2 regions of the Serratia sp. A07 genome follow, and region 1 is predicted to be linked to the other one. Evidence: predicted binding sites of a transcription regulator. Region 1 holds the regulator's gene; the other holds the start of a gene.
The links. The regulator CRP, encoded in region 1, controls carbon source genes, mostly activating them, when cyclic AMP is high. The targets are predictions, from matches to a motif close to ATGTGANNNNNNTCACAT.
Positions count from the first base shown of each region.

Region 2: the regulator CRP is predicted to act here: its motif matches at 2,629-2,646, upstream of udp (uridine phosphorylase).

Region 1 is NZ_JBZXDO010000007.1:20,636-31,163, reverse strand. It holds gene AC4PR2_RS09745 (hypothetical protein) at 1-176, opposite strand, end outside; gene AC4PR2_RS09740 (helicase HerA-like domain-containing protein) at 387-1,913, shown strand; gene AC4PR2_RS09735 (aminodeoxychorismate synthase component II) at 1,986-2,561, shown strand; gene argD (bifunctional acetylornithine/succinyldiaminopimelate transaminase) at 2,693-3,910, shown strand; gene AC4PR2_RS09725 (YccS/YhfK family putative transporter) at 3,951-6,029, opposite strand; gene crp (cAMP-activated global transcriptional regulator CRP) at 6,080-6,712, opposite strand; gene AC4PR2_RS09715 (OsmC family protein) at 7,095-7,502, shown strand; gene AC4PR2_RS09710 (phosphoribulokinase) at 7,541-8,410, opposite strand; gene AC4PR2_RS09705 (YheU family protein) at 8,562-8,795, opposite strand; gene AC4PR2_RS09700 (hydrolase) at 8,792-9,772, opposite strand; gene AC4PR2_RS09695 (LysE family translocator) at 9,892-10,494, shown strand; gene AC4PR2_RS09690 (PhzF family phenazine biosynthesis isomerase) at 10,505-10,528, shown strand, end outside.
Region 2 is NZ_JBZXDO010000012.1:116,168-126,695, forward strand. It holds gene metE (5-methyltetrahydropteroyltriglutamate--homocysteine S-methyltransferase) at 1-1,371, shown strand, start outside; gene AC4PR2_RS14470 (dienelactone hydrolase family protein) at 1,456-2,283, opposite strand; gene udp (uridine phosphorylase) at 2,770-3,531, shown strand; gene AC4PR2_RS14480 (tyrosine-protein phosphatase) at 3,662-4,444, shown strand; gene AC4PR2_RS14485 (DedA family protein) at 4,524-5,054, shown strand; gene rmuC (DNA recombination protein RmuC) at 5,195-6,742, shown strand; gene ubiE (bifunctional demethylmenaquinone methyltransferase/2-methoxy-6-polyprenyl-1,4-benzoquinol methylase UbiE) at 6,821-7,576, shown strand; gene ubiJ (ubiquinone biosynthesis protein UbiJ) at 7,590-8,198, shown strand; gene ubiB (ubiquinone biosynthesis regulatory protein kinase UbiB) at 8,195-9,826, shown strand; gene tatA (Sec-independent protein translocase subunit TatA) at 9,907-10,170, shown strand; gene tatB (Sec-independent protein translocase protein TatB) at 10,174-10,528, shown strand, end outside.

The DNA.
Region 1 (10,528 bases):
TCGACCTTTTCCTTCAACCACTGGTCGTACTCTTTCTGCTGCGCCTGGCGGCTGACAAACTCGCGCATGAAATCTCGCAGCAGTTGCGAAGCCGTGCGATCGGCGGCCTTTGCCGCGCTGGCGAAAGCAGTTTTTAACTCTTCATCCACGCGAATTACCACGGTAGATTCAGACATGGTATTTACCTCGTATATACAGCGTAATGGTCACTATAGCACTGGTGCTATATTGTTCAAACAAAGACGCTCTGACGCTAAGCGCAATCTGAATTCATCAGGCTCCGACGGCGCCCATTTTGTTTGTCCTTGACGGGGTTACGCGGCGCTTATAGCTTTATTGCATCAACAGGCGCGTTTCGCGCTGCGTCAGCGTCAAAGGAACAGAAAATGAGTGAACCACGGATTATCGCCAAAGCGATGAAAGACGGAAAACCGGAGCAGGATCTGGTGATTTTGCCGGCGTTGGCCAACCGCCACGGGCTGATCACCGGGGCAACCGGCACCGGCAAGACGGTGACGCTGCAGAAAATGGCCGAACAGTTCTCGCGCATCGGCGTGCCGGTGTTCCTGTCCGACGTGAAGGGCGATCTGTCAGGCATCGGCGCCGAGGGCGTGCCTTCCGAGAAACTGCAGGCGCGCCTGGCGGCGATCGGCGTCACCGACTGGCAGCCGCAGGCCTGCACCATTATCCCGTGGGATATTTACGGCGAAAAGGGCCACCCGATCCGCGCCACGATTTCCGATCTCGGGCCGCTGTTGCTGGGGCGCCTGTTGGATCTGAACGAGGTGCAAAGCGGCGTGCTGCAGCTGGTGTTCAAGATCGCCGATGACAATGCGCTGCTGTTGCTGGACATGAAGGACCTGCGCGCCATGGTGCAGTTCGTCGGCGACAACGCCAAACAATTCCAGACCCAGTACGGCAATATCTCTGCCGCGTCGATCGGCGCCATCCAGCGTGGGTTGCTGACGCTGGAAGAGCAGGGGGCCAACCAGTTCTTCGGCGAGCCGATGCTGGACATCAACGATCTGATGAAAACCGACGCCAACGGTCACGGCGTGATCAACCTGCTGGCGGCGGACAAGCTGATCAATCAGCCGAAGCTGTATTCGGTATTCCTGCTGTGGCTGCTGGCCGAGCTGTTTGAGCACTTGCCGGAAGTGGGCGATCCTGAACAGCCGAAGCTGGTGTTCTTCTTCGATGAGGCGCACCTGCTGTTCAACGATGCGCCGGCGGCGCTGTTGACCAAGATCGAACAGGTGGTGCGTCTGATCCGCTCCAAAGGCGTCGGCATTTACTTCGTCACCCAGAACCCGTTGGACATTCCGGACAGCGTGCTGGGCCAGCTGGGCAACCGCGTACAGCATGCGCTGCGCGCCTTTACCCCGCGCGATCAGAAGGCGGTGAAGACGGCGGCGCAAACCCTGCGCGCCAATCCGGCCTTCGATGCCGAAACGGCGATCACCGAGCTGGGTGTGGGCGAAGCGCTGGTGTCATTCCTCGACGAGAAGGGCCGGCCTAACGTGGTGGAGCGGGCGATGGTGATCGCGCCGGAATCCAAAATGGGCATGCTCGGTGCGGAAGGGCTGAACAGCGCGATCAACAAGTCGCCGCTGTATGGCCGCTATGAGGATATGATCGACCGCGAATCCGCCTACGAGAAGCTGTCGTCGGGCGGCTTCGCCACCGTCGGCACCCCGCAGCAGGGGCAGCAACCGCAGGCGCAACAGCAACAACAGCAGGCGGGCGGCGGCCTGATGGACGGCCTGAACGAGCTGCTGTTCGGTTCCACCGGCCCGCGCGGCGGCAAGCGCGACGGCATCGTCCAGACCGCCGCCAAGAGCATGGCGCGCGATCTCGGCCGCCAGATCCTGCGCGGCGTGCTGGGGTCGATCACCGGCGGCCGTAAAAAGTAAGCGGAAATTATCGTCGGCAGCGGCGGGTTAAATCAGTACACTGTGGCGGCATTTTTCTCTGCCGGACCTAACATGCTGCTGCTGATCGATAACTACGACTCCTTTACCTATAACCTTTACCAGTACTTCTGCGAATTGGGCGCCGAGGTGCTGGTGAAGCGCAACGATGAGCTGCAGCTGGCCGATATCGAGCGGCTGGCGCCGCAGCATCTGGTGATTTCCCCTGGCCCCTGTACCCCGAACGAAGCGGGTATCTCGCTGGCCGCCATTCGTCATTTCGCCGGCAAGCTGCCGATCCTCGGCGTGTGCCTGGGGCACCAGGCGCTGGGGCAGGCGTTCGGCGCCGAGGTGGTGCGCGCCCGCGCGGTGATGCACGGCAAAACCTCGGCGATTCGTCACCTGGGCGTCGGCGTGTTTCGCGGCTTGAGCGATCCGCTGACCGTGACCCGCTATCACTCGCTGGTGCTGAAAGCCGATACGCTGCCGGACTGCTTTGAAGTGACCGCCTGGAGCGAGCGCGACGGCGTGCGCGACGAGATCATGGGCATCCGCCACCGCACTTTGGCGCTGGAAGGCGTGCAGTTCCATCCGGAAAGCGTGCTCAGCGAGCAGGGCCACCAGCTGCTGGATAATTTCCTCAAGCGTTAATTCCGGTGCGTTTTTTTCGCCCGTCAGGCGTTTTGCGTTTGCGCTTGATTGGTTTTTTATGCATATTTCGTGATTATGTTTTCAATCTGACATTACGATAGCGCTGAAAAACTTTCAGGGTGGAGCCGAAAATGACTGAAAAATCCGCAGTGAGCCGCAGTACCTTTGACCAGGTGATCCTGCCTGTTTATGCGCCTGCCCAGTTTGTGCCGGTGCGCGGCCAAGGCAGCCGGGTCTGGGATCAGCAGGGAAAAGAGTACATCGATTTTTCCGGCGGCATCGCGGTGACGGCGCTGGGGCACTGCCATCCGGCGCTGGTCGAGGCGCTCAAACGCCAGGGCGAAACCCTGTGGCATACCAGCAACGTCTTCACCAATGAGCCTGCGCTGCGCCTGGCAAGCAAACTGATCGACGCTACCTTCGCCGATCGGGTGTTCTTCGCCAACTCCGGCGCTGAGGCCAACGAGGCGGCGTTCAAACTGGCGCGTCATTACGCCATCACCCGCCACAGCCCGTACAAAACTAAAATCATCGCTTTCTATAACGCGTTTCACGGCCGCACGCTATTCACCGTGTCGGTGGGCGGGCAGGCTAAATACTCCGACGGGTTCGGGCCGAAGCCGGCCGACATCGTGCACGTGCCGTTCAACGATTTGGCGGCGGTGAAGGCGGTGATGGACGACCACACCTGCGCGGTGGTGATGGAGCCGATTCAGGGCGAGGGCGGTATTACGCCGGTCGACGCCGGCTTCCTCAAAGGCGTGCGCGAGCTGTGCGACCAACATCAGGCGCTGTTGGTGTTCGACGAAGTGCAAAGCGGCATGGGGCGCAGCGGCAAACTGTTCGCCTATATGCATTATGGCGTGACGCCGGACATTCTCACCACCGCCAAGGCGCTGGGCGGCGGTTTCCCGGTCAGCGCCATGCTGACCACCGAAGACATTGCGTCGGTGATGCAGGTGGGCACCCACGGCACCACCTACGGCGGCAACCCGCTGGCCTGCGCGGTGGCGGAGGCGGCGCTGGACGTGATCAATACGCCGGAGGTGCTGAGCGGCATTGAGCAGCGTCATGTGCTGTATGTGCAGGCTTTGCAGCATATCGGCGATAAATACGGTATTTTCACCGCGATTCGCGGCATGGGGCTACTGATTGGCGCCGAGCTGACGCCGCATTATCACGGCAGGGCGCGCGACTTCCTCACCGCCGCCGCCGCGCGTGGGTTGATGATCCTCAACGCCGGGCCGAACGTGATCCGCTTCGCGCCGTCGCTGGTGGTGGAGCTGCAGGATATCGAAGCCGGCATGGCGCTGTTCGAGCTGGCGGTGCAGGATGTGATCAACGCCTGAAGCCCGCGCGGCATATAACGGGGCGCGGCATGCCGCGCCCTTATTGATCGCGCAGTTTGCGCTTGAGCCAGATGCCGTGGTGCGGGCGCTGGCGCCAGGCCAGCGACGAAATGGTGTGCATCACGCTCAGGTGCGACAAAATGCGCCGCAGATGGCGCTCCATCTCGGTAACGGGCATGTCCGGATGCAGATCCGGCGGCTGCATGATGCCGCTGTTGCCGCTGCTCGGGCCGTCGTATTCCAACCGCTGCTGGCAGCTTTGCAGCGCGATTTCACAGGTCTGCAGATACTCTTCCGCCAGTTTCGGCGTCAGCATGTAGTGCTCGCGTGCCAGAATGGTCATGGCGTTCAGGTGTTCGACGATGAACTGGCTGTGAGTGACCCACAGCCGCATGTCCGCCAGATAGTTTGACGCGAACCCCGGCTCTTGCATCGCCTGATTGAGCGAGGTGAACAGCGCGTTGTGTGCCTGGTTGACCTGCATGCGGGTATAGGCCAACGCGGTGGCGTCCGGTTCCGGTTGCTTCAGCATCAGCCGCAGCGCGGCTTGATCGTTCTCCAGCGCCTGATGGGCATTCTTGCGCAGCAGCCCGCTTTGCCACTGCGGCCACAGCCAAATGGTGCCGCCGAACGCCAGCACGCAGCCGATCAGCGTATCGATCAGGCGCGGTACCAGAAAATGCGAGCCGTTCAGCGCCAGCAGCTGCAGGGTGTAAACCGCCGTGACCGTAAAGCCAATCACCGACAGCCCGTAGTTCTTGCGCGAAACCAGGTAGGCCAGCAGTGTGATCACCAGCATGATGCTCAGCGTTTCTCCCTCCGGCAACTGCAGCTGCAGCAGCCCGGCTGCCAGCAATAGCCCGGCAATCGTGCCCAGCGCACGGTGCTGAATACGCACCCGGGTGGCGTTATACCCGTTTTGGCTCACCAGCATGATGGTGAGCAGGATCCAGTAAGGCTTCGGCAGGTTGAATACCGTACCCAGGCTGCTGCCGACCGCCAGCGTTACGCCCAGCCGCGCGGCGTTGCGCAGGGCGGTGGATTTGAACGACAGATAGCTGACTAGCGCCGGCCAAAACGGCAGGCGGTGCTGGCCGGGCATCAGGTCGCGGCGGTACAGCGGATGCTGGGTGCGCAGCAGGCGGGCGATGCGGCTGAAGTGGTAATAACAAAACTGGCCGACCGGATTATCGGGATGCTGCGCCGCCATTTTTTCCAGCGCCGCCAGCTCGTGGGTCATGGAGAAGCGCTTCGAATGTTGATGATAGAGAATATCGTGCGCCACCACGCGCAGCCGGCCGGCGATCACCTGAGCATTGCGGCGAATGATCGCTTCGGCCTGGCTCTGCTCCACCAGTTTTTGCACCTCTTCCGGCAGATGCAGGCTGACGGTGATGTGCTCCTGCAGGTCCATCGCCACCTGAAAGGCGCGCTGCAGGCGCTTTTGCTCGAGATTGTTGGCGTGCGGCAGGAAATTAAGCTGTTGGTACAACAGGCTGATCAGGTCCATCACCTTTTGCTGGCGCACCAGCAGCGGCGGCAGCGCGGTCTGCGGATCGGTGTGCTGGGTCAGCAGCGAGTATTTGGCTTCGAAATAGTCCGCCAGTTCCAGGTAGAGCTGGCTCAGCGTCTCGCGCATCGGCTGCTCTTTCCACAGCTTGAACCAGAACCAGGTGAATAAGCCGTACCAGGCGGTGCCGATCGCGTACAGCAGCGGCGCCTGCCAGATAGGCACCGTGCCGGCCGTGCTGAGGGCGAAGATGGCGGCCACCAGCGCCGCCGGCAACAGCCGGGCGTGCAGCGGGCTGATTTCGCCGGTGACGCCGAGCAGCAGCGCCAGGCCCAGCATCAGCGCCGGCAGCGGCACGTGCCACAGCAGGGCCTGTTGCAGCAGCACGCTGCTGAAGGCGAACAGCGAACCGCCGACGATCAGTCGTTTAAAGAAGCGCTTATGCGGCGTATCCAGCCCGGCGATATTGCAGCAGGCGGGCACGAGGGAGAACATCAGGCCGAGCTGCAGCTGGCCTATCAGCAGGCCGAACAGCACCGGCAGGCACAACACCAGCGTTTGTCGCAGTGCGTAGTTGATTTCCGGGTGGTAGATCAGGCGGCGCCACATGGCAGAGAGCAGACAAAAAAACGGCGCAGACTGCGCCGTTTTTTCAGGGATTAACGGGTGCCGTAGACGACAATGGTTTTGCCGTGGGCGGAAATCAGGTTTTGATCTTCCAGCATTTTCAGAATACGGCCAACGGTTTCACGCGAGCAGCCGACGATCTGGCCGATCTCCTGACGGGTGATCTTGATCTGCATGCCGTCCGGGTGAGTCATGGCGTCAGGTTGCTTCGCCAGATTCAGCAGGGTTTGCGCGATGCGGCCGGTAACGTCCAGGAAGGCGAGGTTGCCCACTTTTTCGGAGGTGACCTGCAGGCGGCTCGCCATTTGGGCGGACAGACGCATCAGGATGTCCGGGTTCACCTGGATCAGCTGGCGGAATTTCTTGTAGGAAATTTCGGCCACTTCACAGGCGGTTTTCGCGCGAACCCAGGCGCTGCGCTCCTGGCCTTCTTCGAACAATCCGAGCTCGCCGATGAAATCCCCCTGGTTGAGGTAGGACAGGATCATCTCTTTACCTTCTTCATCCTTGATCAGCACCGCGACGGAGCCTTTCACGATGTAGTAAAGCGTTTCGGCCTTTTCACCTTGGTGAATCAGCGTACTCTTCGATGGATATTTGTGGATATGGCAATGAGACAGGAACCATTCGAGAGTAGGGTCTGTTTGCGGTTTGCCGAGAACCATTCGCTGTTATCCTCTGTTGTTATCGCTGCCTTGTGTCACAGGGGTCAGAGTTCCCTGTAAAACTCGCCTGTAGCCGCAGTCATGAGCGAGGGCTACCGGCAAGTTTTGAGGCGTGTCATAAAAATACGCTGTCGCTCTAGCATATTAACTTGCCGTAAGCGCTGCAAGCTACATTCTGTTAACATACCGGTAAAGGAGCCTTTCTCTGGGCGTTTCCCTGAAATTCAGTGTCCCGGAAAGATTTATTGCGGCTCTGTTTGTAGCACAGAGTAAGGCGGGTGTCTCGTGTTGTCTCGCTTCAGCATGATTAGCATCAGGTTACGTTGCCTGTTTCTATGCGAAAGCGTACTCTGATTTTAAGAAATCAACCGGAGTGACCAGAATGCAGGCAAGAGTTAAATGGGTGGAAGGGTTAACGTTTTTGGGGGAATCGGCCTCCGGCCACCAGGTCCTGATGGATGGCAACGCCGGTGATAAAGCGCCCAGCCCAATGGAGATGGTGCTGATGTCGGTGGGCGGCTGCAGCGCGATCGACGTGGTGTCCATCCTGCAAAAAGGGCGCAACGACGTGCGCGACTGTGAGGTGAAGCTGACCTCCGAGCGCCGCGAAGAAGCCCCGCGGTTGTTCACCCATATCAACCTGCACTTCATCGTTACCGGCCAGGACCTGACCGACAAGATCGTCGAGCGTGCGGTGAACCTGTCGGCGGAGAAATACTGCTCGGTGGCGCTGATGCTCAACAAGGCCGCCACGGTGACCCACAGCTTCGAGATCCGCCAACCGGCGTAATCGAGACGGAGCGCGGCCCGGCGCCGCGCTCAACGCATTTATTCGATCTTCTTGCCTTCCAGCAACCGCTGCACCAGCGGCGCCATGATCAGCTCCATCGCCAGCCCCATCTTGCCGCCCGGCACCACTAACGTATTGATGTGTGAGATAAACGAGCCCTGCAGCATCGCCAGCAAATAGGGGAAATCTATCTGATCCAGCCCGCGGAAGTGGATCACCACGAAGCTTTCGTCCAGTGAGGGAATCGCCTTGGCGGCGAACGGGTTGGAGGTGTCCACCGTCGGCACGCGCTGGAAGTTGATGTGGGTGCGCGAGAACTGCGGCGTGATGTAGTTGATGTAATCTTCCATCGAACGCACCACCGAATCCATCACCGCTTCGCGAGAGTGGCCACGCTCGCCGGTATCGCGGATCAGTTTCTGAATCCACTCCAGGTTGACGATCGGCACCACGCCGACCAGCAGATCGACGTGGTTGGCCACGTCATGGTGCTCGGTGACCACGCCGCCGTGCAGCCCCTCGTAGAACAGCACGTCAGTCGGCGCCGGCAGCGGTTCCCACGGGGTGAAGGTACCCGGCACCTGATTGTAGGGCACCGCTTCGTCGTAGGTGTGCAGATACTTGCGCGAGCGCCCGGTGCCGTTCTTGCCGTAGTCGATAAAGCTCTGCTGCAGCAGGCCGAAGTCGTTGGCCTCGGGGCCGAAATAGCTGATGTGTCTGCCCAGATCGCGCGCCTTGCGGATCGCCGCGTCCATTTCCGGCCGGGTGTAGCGATGGAAGCTGTCGCCCTCCAGCTCGGCGGCGCGGATGTTGAGCTGTTGGAAGATCTTACGGAACGCCACGCTGGTGGTGGTGGTGCCGGCGCCGCTGGAACCGGTCACCGCGATAACGGGATGTTTGGCAGACATGATGGTTGTCACTCCGTGTTGAATGCGCCGGCGTCAGGGGATTATTGTGGCTCTTGTTGACGCTCTCTATCTCAGGAAAAAATGGCGCGCGCTGGTTTGCAATGCCCCATTGTTACCTGATTTTTTCCGTCAGTCATAGAACCGAGCGCCACTAAATTTCTTCCTGCCCGGCGCGGAACTGGCCGCGCGGCATGATGTTGACGCTCTCGTGCAGTTCCGACCACACCAGCACCACTTCGCCGTTTTTCAGCTGGCGGCGCACGTCCTCCACCTTCTGTTCCAGCGAGCGTTCATGTTCGCCGTAATCGGTGCCTTCGCGCAGTACAAAGGATTCGATCAGGCTGTTCAGGGTGTCGGTTGCCAGTTCTTGCCAGGGAATGATCACGTCGGGATGTCCAGATAAGGGGAAAGCCAGGCCGGAATGCGATGTTCCAGCCACATGTGCGGTTTTTTCAGCGTGCCGCCGACGAAGCCGACGTGGCCGCCGTACTCGGTCAGTTGATATTCGATATTGCGCGGCAGGCCGGCGACGTCGGGGATCACCTCATGGGTCATGAAGGGATCGTCCTTCGCATGGATGATCAGCAGCGGCGTCTGAATAGCCGGCAACAGCGGCAGGGCGCTGCAGCGGCGATAGTAGTCGATAGCGTCGCTAAAGCCGTGAATGCGCGAGGTAATGGCGTCGTCGAATTCGCGGATGCGCCGCAACCCGTTCAGCTGTGACAGCTTGAGCGGCAGAGTGTCCGGGTAGTGCAACAGCTTGCGGGTGGCGTTTTGTTTCAGCTGCCCCAGCAGGTAGCGTTGATAAACACGGGAGAAACCTTGCTCCATGCGGTAGGCGCAGGGCTCCAGCATCAGCGGCGCCGAGACCACCACCGCCGCTTGCAGCAGGCTGTCGGCGCCTTGCTGCGCCAGATAGCAGGCCAGCATGTTGCCGCCGAGCGAAACGCCTACCGCCGCGGTCGGCACCTCGCCGTAGCGGTCGCGCAGCCAGCGCAGAAAGAAGCGCGCATCTTCGGTTTCACCGGAGTGGTAGATGCGCTGCTTGCGGTTGGGCACGCCGCTGCAGCCGCGAAAGTGCATCACCACGCCGAGCCAGCCACGCTCACGCCAGGCGTTGAGCAGGCCATGTGCGTAGGGGCTGTAGAAGCTGCCTTCCAGGCCGTGGAACAGCACCGCGCGCGGTTTGTCGCGCGCCTGCGCCGGATCTTCGCTCCAGGCGAGATCGACGAAATCGCCGTCGGGCAATTCCAGCCGTTGCCAATGCGGTTTCAATAACACGCGGCGGCGCACCAACCGCGGCAACAGCGTTTGCAGGTGCGGGTTACTGGCCCCGGTCAGAGGGCGAAAGGTGTTAGGCATAGGCTGAGTAAAAATGTTGTGGGCGGCTATTGTGAGATCCCTAGCGCACTGTTAGCTTCAATACCAAGAACTAACAATGATACTGCAAAAAAGCGCCTTGGGTGAGGAGCACCCGTGCCATGGAACCGAGTTTATTCCTTTCGATGCTGGGCTTCCTGTGGGTCGCCGCCATCACGCCTGGCCCCAATAACCTGCTGTTGACTACCTCCGGCGCTAACTTCGGCTTTATGCGATCGCTGTGGCTGATGGTCGGTATCATGCTCGGCATGCAAAGCATTTTGCTGCTGGTGGCCTTCGGCGTCGGCAGCCTGATCCTGGTCTACCCGTCGCTGCACCTGATCCTGAAAATCCTCGGCAGTTTGTACCTGCTGTGGCTGGCGTGGAAAGTCGCCACCGCCGCCTATGAAAAGCTGGAAACCGACGTGGCGCCGCCGCAGCCGGTGCGGCTGTATCAGGGCTGGCTGCTGCAGTTCCTCAACCCGAAAGCCTGGCTGATGGCGCTGGGGGCGGTGGCCAGCTTCAGCCTGGCGGGCGATAAGTACAACGGATCCATTGCGGCGATCGCGCTGGGCATTTTGGTGGTCAACATTGTCGCCGGCATTATCTGGCTGGCGTTCGGCACCGTGATCGGCCGCCTGCTGCGCAGCAAAAAGGCCTGGGTTATCTTCAACGGTTCCATGGGGTTGTTGACCGCAGCCTGTGTGTTACTGATCTGGCATTAAGGAGCGAACGATGGCGGAAAATTATTATCACGTG
Region 2 (10,528 bases), on a different contig from region 1:
AGCCGCTGGTTCGAACGTCTTCAGCCGCTGGTGGGCACCCGCCCACTGTGGATCGGCAGCTCCTGTTCACTGCTGCACAGCCCGATCGACCTGAGCGTGGAAAGCCGTCTGGACGAAGAAGTGAAAAGCTGGTTCGCCTTCGCGCTGCAAAAATGCGCCGAGCTGGCGCTGTTGAGCTCGGCGCTGAACGCGCCTGACGCGGCCAGGCAGGCTGAACTGGATGCCTACAGCGCACCGATCCGCGCCCGCCGTCAGTCGAGCCGCGTGCACAACCCACAGGTTGAGCGTCGCCTGGCCGCGATCACCGCGCAGGACAGCGAACGCCACAGCGCTTACGCCGAGCGCGCCAGGGCGCAGCGCGAGCGTTTCAACCTGCCGGCCTGGCCGACCACCACCATCGGTTCGTTCCCGCAGACCACCGAGATCCGCGGCCTGCGTCTGGACTTCAAACAGGGCCGTTTGGACGGCAACAACTACCGCACCAGCATCGGTGAGCACATCAAACAGGCGATCGTCGAGCAGGAGCGCCTCGGGCTGGACGTGCTGGTGCACGGTGAAGCCGAGCGTAACGACATGGTGGAGTATTTCGGCGAGAACCTGGACGGCTTCGTGTTTACCCAAAACGGCTGGGTGCAGAGCTACGGCTCCCGCTGCGTGAAGCCACCGGTCATCATCGGCGACGTCAGCCGCCCGGAAGCCATCACCGTCGAATGGGCCAAATTCGCCCAGTCGCTGACCGACAAGCCGGTGAAAGGCATGCTGACCGGGCCGGTGACCATCCTGTGCTGGTCGTTCCCGCGTGAAGACGTGACCCGCGAAGTGATTGCCAAGCAGATTGCGCTGGCGCTGCGCGACGAGGTGGAAGATCTGGAAAAAGCCGGTATCGGCATCATCCAGATCGACGAACCCGCCCTGCGCGAAGGGCTGCCGCTGCGCCAATCCGACTGGGCCGCTTACCTGAACTGGGCGGTGGACGCCTTCAAACTGAACGCCGCCGTGGCGCGGGACGACACCCAGATCCACACCCACATGTGTTACTGCGAGTTCAACGACATCATGGACTCCATCGCCGCGCTGGACGCCGACGTGATCACCATCGAGACCTCGCGTTCCGATATGGATCTGCTGGAAGCCTTCAAAGAGTTCGAATACCCGAACGAAATCGGGCCGGGCGTCTACGATATCCACTCGCCGAACGTGCCGAGCGTGGAATGGATTGAAGCGCTGCTGCGTAAAGCGGCGCAGAACATCCCGGCGGAACGCCTGTGGGTTAACCCGGATTGCGGCCTGAAAACCCGCGGCTGGCCGGAAACCCGACAGTCGCTGGCCAACATGGTATTGGCGGCACAGCGCCTGCGCGAGCACGCGTGATGCCGTGCGGCGGATAAACCGCCGCTTATAGATTTACTGGTGTGATGATTGGGCGCTTCGGCGCCCTTTTTTATGCGCGGGAAATTATTTGACGCCGTGCTGGGCGAACCATGCCAGCATGCGCTGCCAGCCGTCTTGCGCCGCTTCGGCGTTGTAGCTGGGGCGATAGTCGGCGTTGAACGCATGCCCGACTTCGGGATACACCACGATTTCGGCCTCGGCGTTGGCGGCGCGGATCGCCTGACGCATGGTTTCCACCGTCTCCAGCGGGATGCCGCTGTCCTGCCCGCCATACAGCCCCAGCACCGGCGCCGACAGTTGGGTGGCGACGTCGACCGGCTGCTTCGGTGAATTCAGCGTTTTCTCGCCGACCAGTTTGCCGTACCAGGCGACCGCCGCCTTCAACTGCGGGTTATGCGCCGCGTACAGCCAGGTGATGCGGCCACCCCAGCAAAAACCGGTGATCGCCAGCTTGCCTGCGTCGCCGCCGTGGCGGATAGCCCAGTGCGCGGCGTGATCCAGATCCGACAGCACCTGACGATCCGGCACCTTGGTGACCAACTGCTGGAACAGCTCGCCGATATCGGTGTAGTCGTTGGCGTCGCCCTGGCGGAAATAGAGCTCGGGCGCGATCGCCAGATAGCCCTGCTTGGCCAGGCGGCGGCACAGATCCTGAATATGTTCATGGACGCCGAAGATTTCCTGCACCACCAGCACGATGGGGAAAGGGCCGCTCTGGTCGGCGGGTTTGGCGACGTAGGCCGGCAGCGCGTCGCCCTGAGAAGGGATGGTCGTTTGCCCGGCGTGAATGCCCTGTTCGTCGGTGATAATCGCGGAGGCGGCCAACGGCGCGGCGGCCGGGGCGAATCCCCCCTGAGCCTGTTCTAATGTCATCACATGTTCGGTTTTCATTGCGGTCTCCGTGCAATAGAAAAAAGCGCTGAGATTAACTATAGGAAAGATTACCCATTATTGGCGCTGCGTGGCGCACTTTCGGACAAGTTGATAAAAAACGGCTAATTATCTGGCTTTGCGGCATTTTTAAGCGCTTTTTATCATGTTATTACGCGTTTTGCCCTGCGTAAGTGCCATAAGGTGCGTTAGAGGGCTTCTTTGTCCCTAAGCAACCGATAAGATGGGGTTATTTTGGATTGATCAGCTAAATAGTTTCAGCCGGCAACCAACGGCAGAGGGCGGCAAGATTTGTCGGCTAGACTGAGGTATAGCGGTGCGCTCTGGGGGCGTTACAGTGCTTTTTTGTGATAAAAATCACAAAAAATATGTAGCATGTAATTTGTTTCTCTTTTCATAGTGACTATCGTCACGAAATTAAGCGGCGATTTTCAGTAGAGTGCTTTTTTGTTCCTCCCAATAAACATGATCCATGAGGAGTCTCGTATGTCTCAGTCTGACGTGTTTCATCTCGGCCTCACCAAGAACGATTTACAAGGGGCCCAGCTTGCCATCGTGCCGGGCGATCCGCAGCGCGTAGAGAAGATTGCCAAGCTGATGGAAAATCCGGTGCATCTGGCCTCCCATCGTGAATTCACTACCTGGCGCGCGGAGCTGGACGGCAAGGCGGTGATCGTCTGTTCTACCGGTATCGGCGGCCCGTCTACCTCTATCGCGGTGGAAGAGCTGGCGCAACTGGGCATTCGCACCTTCCTGCGCATCGGCACCACCGGCGCCATTCAGGCGAACATCAACGTCGGTGACGTGCTGGTCACCACGGCGGCGGTACGCCTCGACGGCGCCAGCCTGCACTTTGCGCCGATGGAGTTCCCGGCAGTCGCTGACTTCGCCTGCACCACCGCGCTGGTGGAAGCGGCCAAGGCCAGTGGCGCTACCACGCACATCGGCGTGACCGCCTCCTCCGATACCTTCTATCCGGGCCAGGAGCGTTACGACACTTACTCCGGCCGCGTGGTCAGCCGCTTCAAAGGCTCGATGGAAGAGTGGCAGGCGATGGGCGTGATGAACTATGAAATGGAATCCGCCACGCTGTTGACTATGTGCGCCAGCCAGGGCCTGCGTGCCGGCATGGTGGCTGGGGTGATCGTCAACCGCACCCAGCAAGAGATCCCGAACGCCGAGACCATGAAAAACACCGAAAGCAAAGCGGTGCAGATCGTGGTGGACGCCGCCCGCCGCCTGCTGTAATCGCCTTTCCCCCAGCGGGCCGCCGACGCGGCCCGTTTTTCCATTCGCGGCGAATCTGTTACGGTGATACTCCTCAGCGCTGCGCCGATGGCCGCCGCGCGTTGTCATAACAAAAACAACGAGGACGTTTATGACCGCCCAGATCCTGCTTCATCCTTCGCTCGCGCCGCTCGACGGCGGCATCAATTTCCGCGACTTCGGCGGCAACGGCGTGGCCGACGGGCGCCGCATCAAGCGCGGCCTGCTGTTCCGCTCCGGTTCCCTCGAGCGGCTGACGGAAAACGACTGCACCTTTCTCGCCGGCGTGCCGGTGCGCTCGGTGCTGGACTACCGCGATGCCGACGAGGTGCAGGCCAAGCCGGATATTCTGTGGAATGGCGCCGATTATCACCACGTGCCGGCCAACCCGCTGAGCAGCGAAGTCAACGCCAACCTGGAGAAGCTCACCAACGAGACGCTGGCCGCCTTCGACGCCCGCGCGTTCATGCTGGAACTGTATCGCCGCCTGCCGTTCGGCAATGCGGCCTATCAGCGGCTGGCGCAGCTGTTGAGCAATCCTGGCGGCGGCGCCATCGTGCAGCACTGCGCGGTCGGCAAGGATCGCACCGGGGTCGGTTCGGCACTGGTGCTGTTTGCGCTGGGGGCCGACGAAGCGACGGTGCTGGAAGACTATCTGCTGACCGAAACCACGCTGGCCACTTTCCGCGAGCAGATGCTGGATCAGCTGTCTATCAAGCTGAATGCGGCGGCGCTGGAGCAATTCGCCTACGTGCTCAGCGCGCGCGAGGAGTTCCTGATGACGGCGTTGGGCTGCATCCGTCAGCAATACGGTTCCACCGACCGCTGGCTGGAAGCGGAATACGGCCTGGGCGCAGCCCAGCGCGAAGCGCTGCAGGCGTTCTACCTCGAGTAAATCGCCGCGCGTTTAGCCGGGGTTTAACTCGCCCCGGCCTATCCTAGGCGGCGAATTATCGCGTATCAGGAGCCCCGCATTGAGCCTCAATGACGTTATCAACTGGGTCAGCGACGTCGTGCGTCAGCACGAAGGCTGGGCCATTCCCATCATCTTTTTCCTGGCGTTCGGCGAGTCGCTGGCGTTTTTGTCGCTGCTGCTGCCGGCCACGGTGATCCTGCTGGCGCTGGGCGCGCTGATCGGCGAAAGCGGCATCGCCTTTTGGCCGATTTGGGCCGCTGCCGCCGTCGGGGCGTTTTTCGGCGACTGGCTCTCTTACTGGATCGGCTATCACTATCAGGACCGGGTGGCGCATATGTGGCCGCTGTCGCGCAATCCGCAGCTGCTGGCGCGCGGCCACGCGTTCTTTGAACGCTGGGGCGTGCTGGGCATCTTCATCGGCCGCTTTTTCGGCCCGCTGCGCGCCGTGGTGCCGCTGGTGGGCGGCATTTGCGGCATGCCGCAGCGTTATTTCCAGTTAGCCAACGTCACGTCGGCGATGATCTGGGCGTTCGGCATTCTGGCGCCGGGGGCATTCGGCATCAAGTGGCTCAGCCAGTGGCTGGGCTGATTTCTCGCTAAATTGCGCAGCGCCGCGCAATATTGTGCGCGGCGGGCAAAATCAGGCTGGACATCCATACAGGCTCCCCTTAACGTGACGGGCAATGGGCGTGCGAAACGCCGGAACGGCAAGGTGCAACAGGAGGCAGGGTGGATACCAGTCTGATTTATGGGATTGGCGGCGTAACGATCGGCATGCTGTTGGGGTGGTTGATCGCCAGTCTGCGGGTACAACAGACGAATGCGCAGCATGAAACCGAGCTGCGGTTGCTGGAGCAAGCGTTGCAGCAGGCGCAGCAGGAAACGGCGGCGCGGCAGGAGGCTCTGCAGCGCCACGAGCAGCAGCTGCGGCAGAGCGAGCTGGAGCTGCGTAACCTGCACAGCCAGCTGGCGGCCGGGCATGAAAAGCTTCAACAGCTCAACCATTGGCGCAACGAATGCGAATTGCTCAACCAGGAGCTGCGCGCCCAGCGCGAGGTTAACAGCGCGCAGGAGGCCGAGCTGCGCGAAGTCACCATCCGTCTGGAAGAGACGCGCATGGCGGCGGAGGAGAAGCAGCGCCTGCTTATCAACAGCGAACAACGCCTCACCACCCAGTTTGAAAACCTCGCCAACCGCATTTTTGAACACAGCGGCCGCAAGGTGGACGAGCAAAATAAGCAAAGCTTGGATCGGTTGCTGCTGCCGCTGCGTGAACAGCTGGACGGTTTCCGCCGTCAGGTGCAGGACAGCTTTGGTCAGGAGGCGCGGGAACGTCACACGCTGACGCACGAAATACGTAATCTGCAGCAGTTGAACGCACAGATGGCGCGCGAGGCCATTAACCTCACCAAGGCGCTTAAAGGCGACAACAAAACGCAGGGCAACTGGGGCGAAGTGGTGCTGAGCCGGGTGCTGGAGGCCTCCGGCCTGCGCGAAGGGCACGAGTATGAAACGCAGGTCAACGTGCGGGTGGATCACCAGAGCCGCATGCAGCCCGATGTGATCGTGCGCCTGCCGCAGGGCAAGGACGTGGTGATCGACGCTAAGATGTCGCTGATCGCCTACGAGCGCTATTTCAACGGTGAAGACGAGGTGGAGCGCGAAGCGGCGCTGAGCGAACATATCGCCTCGCTGCGCGGCCACATTCGCATGCTGGGCCGCAAGGACTATCAGCAGCTGCCGGGGCTGCGCTCGCTGGACTATGTGCTGATGTTCATTCCGGTCGAGCCCGCCTTCCTGCTGGCTATCGATCGCGAGCCGGAGCTGATCAGCGAAGCGCTCAAGCACAACATCATGCTGGTCAGCCCGACCACGTTGCTGGTGGCGCTGCGCACTATCACCAACCTGTGGCGCTATGAGCATCAAAGTCAGAACGCCCAGCGCATCGCCGATCGCGCGGCGAAACTGTATGACAAGATGCGGCTGTTCGTGGACGATATGTCCGCGCTGGGGCAGAGCCTGGACAAAGCGCAGGGCAGTTATCGTCAGGCGATGAACAAACTGAGCGAAGGCCGTGGTAACCTTATCGGCCAAATTGAAGGTTTCCGCGCGTTGGGGGTTGAGGTCAAACGGCCGATCAACCCGCTGCTGGCGCAGCAAGCCGGCGCGCAACACGATGAAGCGGAAGAGGCGAACGACGATGATGTCGCCGCGCTGCCGCAGACGAAAGACGATGACGATACCGCCGGGGAACCGGGCTTCGTTTCGCACGGCTGAGGCCGTGGCGAGGTGGGGTATTCCCCAGGCTTCTGGTACACTCATCCACACAAAATTGACTGAATAGCAGGCAGGACAATGGCAGATCAACCGCAGGAAACCACCGATTTCGGTTTTCGCACCGTCGCTAGAGACGAAAAACAGGCCATGGTGGCGGACGTTTTTCATTCGGTAGCGGCAAAGTATGACGTGATGAACGACCTGATGTCGTTCGGCATCCACCGTATCTGGAAGCGTTTCACCATTGACTGCAGCGGCGTGCGCCGTGGGCAGCGCGTGCTGGATCTGGCCGGCGGTACCGGCGATCTGGCGGCCAAGTTCTCCCGCATGGTCGGCGAGCAGGGGCAGGTGGTGCTGGCGGACATCAACGATTCGATGCTGAAGATGGGACGCGAGAAGCTGCGCGATCGCGGCATCGTCGGCAACATCAATTACGTGCAGGCCAACGCCGAAGCGCTGCCGTTCCCGGACAATTACTTCGATTGCATCACCATCTCCTTTGGCCTGCGCAACGTCACCGACAAAGACAAAGCGCTACGCTCGATGTTCCGCGTGCTGAAGCCGGGTGGCCGCCTGCTGGTGCTGGAATTCTCCAAGCCGCTGCTGGCGCCGCTGAGCAAAGCTTACGATGCCTACTCGTTCCACGTATTGCCGAAGATCGGCGAGCTGGTGGTGAAGGATCCGGACAGCTACCGCTACCTGGCGGAATCGATCCGCATGCACCCCGATCAGGAAACCCTGAAGGGCATGATGGGCAACGCCGGTTTTGAAAACGTCACCTATTTCAACCTGACCGGTGGGATTGTCGCCCTGCATCGCGGCTTCAAGTTCTGAGAGGGAGATGCCGATGCTGTTTACCCCTCTGCTGACCGGTGCGCTGGAAACCTCGCTGAATAATCTGCTGTTTCGCGATCGCAGCATGAAAGCCGCTCGCCAACGCCTGGCGGGCAAGGTGCTGCGTATCGAACTGGAAGAGCTGGCTTCACCGCTGGTGCTGGTGTTCAGCGAACTGCGCGTGGACGTGCTGGGGCAGTCTGAGGACAGCGCCGATTGCACCGTGCGCAGCCGCATTCCCGCCTTACTGAAGCTGCGCGATCGCCAGCAGTTGCCGGTGCTGATGCGCAGCGGCGAATTGACGGTGGAAGGCGATATTCAGGTGGTGCAACAGCTGGTTGGCCTGCTCGATCTGGCGGAGTGGGATCCGGCGGAGTGGCTGGCGCCCTATATCGGCGATATCGCCGCCCAGGGCATTACGCAGGCGCTGGGAAAAGGCGCCTCGCTGCTGAAAACCGGCTTTATGCGCCGGCAGCAGGACATGGCGGAGGCATTGACGGAAGAGTGGCGTCTGGCACCGGGGCCGCTGGAAGTGGTGTGGTTCAACGAGGAAGTTGATGCACTCGCCCGCAGCGCGGAAGCGCTGTCTGCCCGCATGGACAAGTTGGAGGGCAAGCGATGACCCCAGGCGAACTGCGCCGTTTGTATTTTATCGTCCGCGTTTTTCTCAGCTATGGGCTGGACGAACTGATCCCTAAAATGCGTTTGACGCTGCCGCTGCGCTTCGGCCGCCGGCTGCTGTTCTGGATGCCGAATCGGCACAAGGACAAGCCGCTGGGTGAACGCCTGCGGCTGGCGCTGCAGGAACTGGGGCCGGTCTGGATCAAGTTCGGCCAGATGATGTCGACCCGCCGCGATCTGTTTCCGCCGCAGATTGCCGATCAGCTGACTTTGTTGCAGGACCGGGTCGCGCCTTTCGACGGCGCGCTGGCGCGTAAACATATTGAACTGGCGATGGGCGGCCCGCTGGAAACCTGGTTCGACGATTTCGATCAGCAGCCGTTGGCCTCTGCTTCGATCGCGCAGGTGCATACCGCGCGGTTGAAAACCACCGGCCAGGAAGTGGTGCTGAAGGTGATCCGGCCGGATATCGGGCCGATCATCAAGGCCGACGTGCGCCTGATGTACCGTTTGGCCGGCTGGGTGCCGAAGCTGTTGCCGGACGGCCGCCGTCTGCGCCCGCGCGAAGTGGTGCGTGAGTACGAGAAAACCTTGCTGGACGAATTGAACCTGCTGCGCGAAGCGGCCAACGCCATTCAGCTGCGCCGCAATTTCGACGGCAGCCCGATGCTGTACGTACCGGAAGTTTATTCTGACTACTGCCGTGAAAGCGTATTGGTGATGGAGCGCATCTACGGCATTCCGGTCTCGGATATCGCCACGCTGGAGCAGCAGGGCACCAACATGAAGCTGTTGGCGGAACGCGGCGTTCAGGTGTTCTTTACCCAGGTATTCCGCGACAGCTTCTTCCATGCGGACATGCATCCCGGTAATATTTTCGTCAGCTACGAACATCCGGAAGATCCTTGCTATATCGGCATCGACTGCGGCATCGTCGGCTCGCTGAACAAGGATGATAAACGCTACCTGGCGGAAAATTTCATCGCCTTCTTCAACCGTGATTACCGCAAGGTGGCGGAACTGCACGTCGACTCCGGTTGGGTGCCGCGCGACACTAATGTGGAAGACTTTGAATTCGCCATCCGCACCGTGTGCGAGCCGATTTTCGAGAAACCGCTGGCGGAGATTTCCTTCGGCAACGTGCTGCTGAACCTGTTCAACACCGCACGCCGCTTCAATATGGAAGTGCAGCCGCAGCTGGTGTTATTGCAGAAGACCTTGCTGTATGTTGAAGGACTGGGGCGCCAGCTCTACCCGCAGCTGGATCTGTGGACCACGGCCAAGCCGTTCCTCGAGAGCTGGCTGCGCGATCAGGTCGGCATCCCTGCCGTGGTGCGCGCGCTCAAAGAAAAAGCGCCGTTCTGGGCGGAGAAGCTGCCGGAACTGCCCGAGCTGTTTTACGACAGCCTGCAGCAGCATAAACTGTTGCAACAAAGCGTTGATAAGCTGACCAACCAAATGCAGGCTCAGCGGGTTCGTCAGGGGCAGTCACGTTATTTGTTCGGCGTTGGCGCTACACTCTTGGTAAGCGGCACGCTGTTGCTGCTGGGGCAAATCGAGGTGTTTCCTGCCTGGATGATGGCCGCCGGCATCGTATGCTGGGTGATTGGCTGGAAGCGAACCACCTGATTTAATTCGTCACTCTGGTAAAGTCGGCCCTATAATGCGGGCTGGCTTTGAAAGACCCTTTAAAATTAGAGGTAATTAAAATGGGCGGTATTAGTATTACGCAATTGTTGATCATCGCAGTGATCGTGGTGCTGCTGTTCGGTACCAAAAAACTGCGCACGCTGGGCTCCGATCTCGGCGCCTCGATCAAGGGCTTCAAGAAGGCGATCGGCGACGACACGCCGTCGACCCCCAACACGGCTGAGAAAAGCAGCCTGGATGACGCTGACTTCTCGGCCAAGCCTATTACCGATAAGCAGCCGGAAGTGAAACCGGAAGAGTCGAAGAACAAAGAGCAGGTATAAACCGTGTTTGACATTGGGTTTAGTGAGCTGCTGCTGGTGCTGGTGATCGGCCTGGTTGTTCTGGGGCCGGAACGGTTGCCGGTCGCGGTCAGAACGGTGTCGGGCTGGATCCGCGCGCTGCGCTCGCTGGCGGCCTCGGTGCAGCACGAACTGTCTCAGGAACTGAAGCTGCAGGAGCTGCAGGACAGCCTGAAAAAAGCGGAACAGGCCGGTTTGCAGAACCTGACGCCGGAGCTGAAGGCGTCAATGGATGAGCTGAAAGACGCGGCGGAATCATTGAAACGCACCTACCGGGGCGAGAAAGAAGAGCTGGCGAACACCATTCATAACCCGCAGGTCACCGATCCGGAAGCCTTGC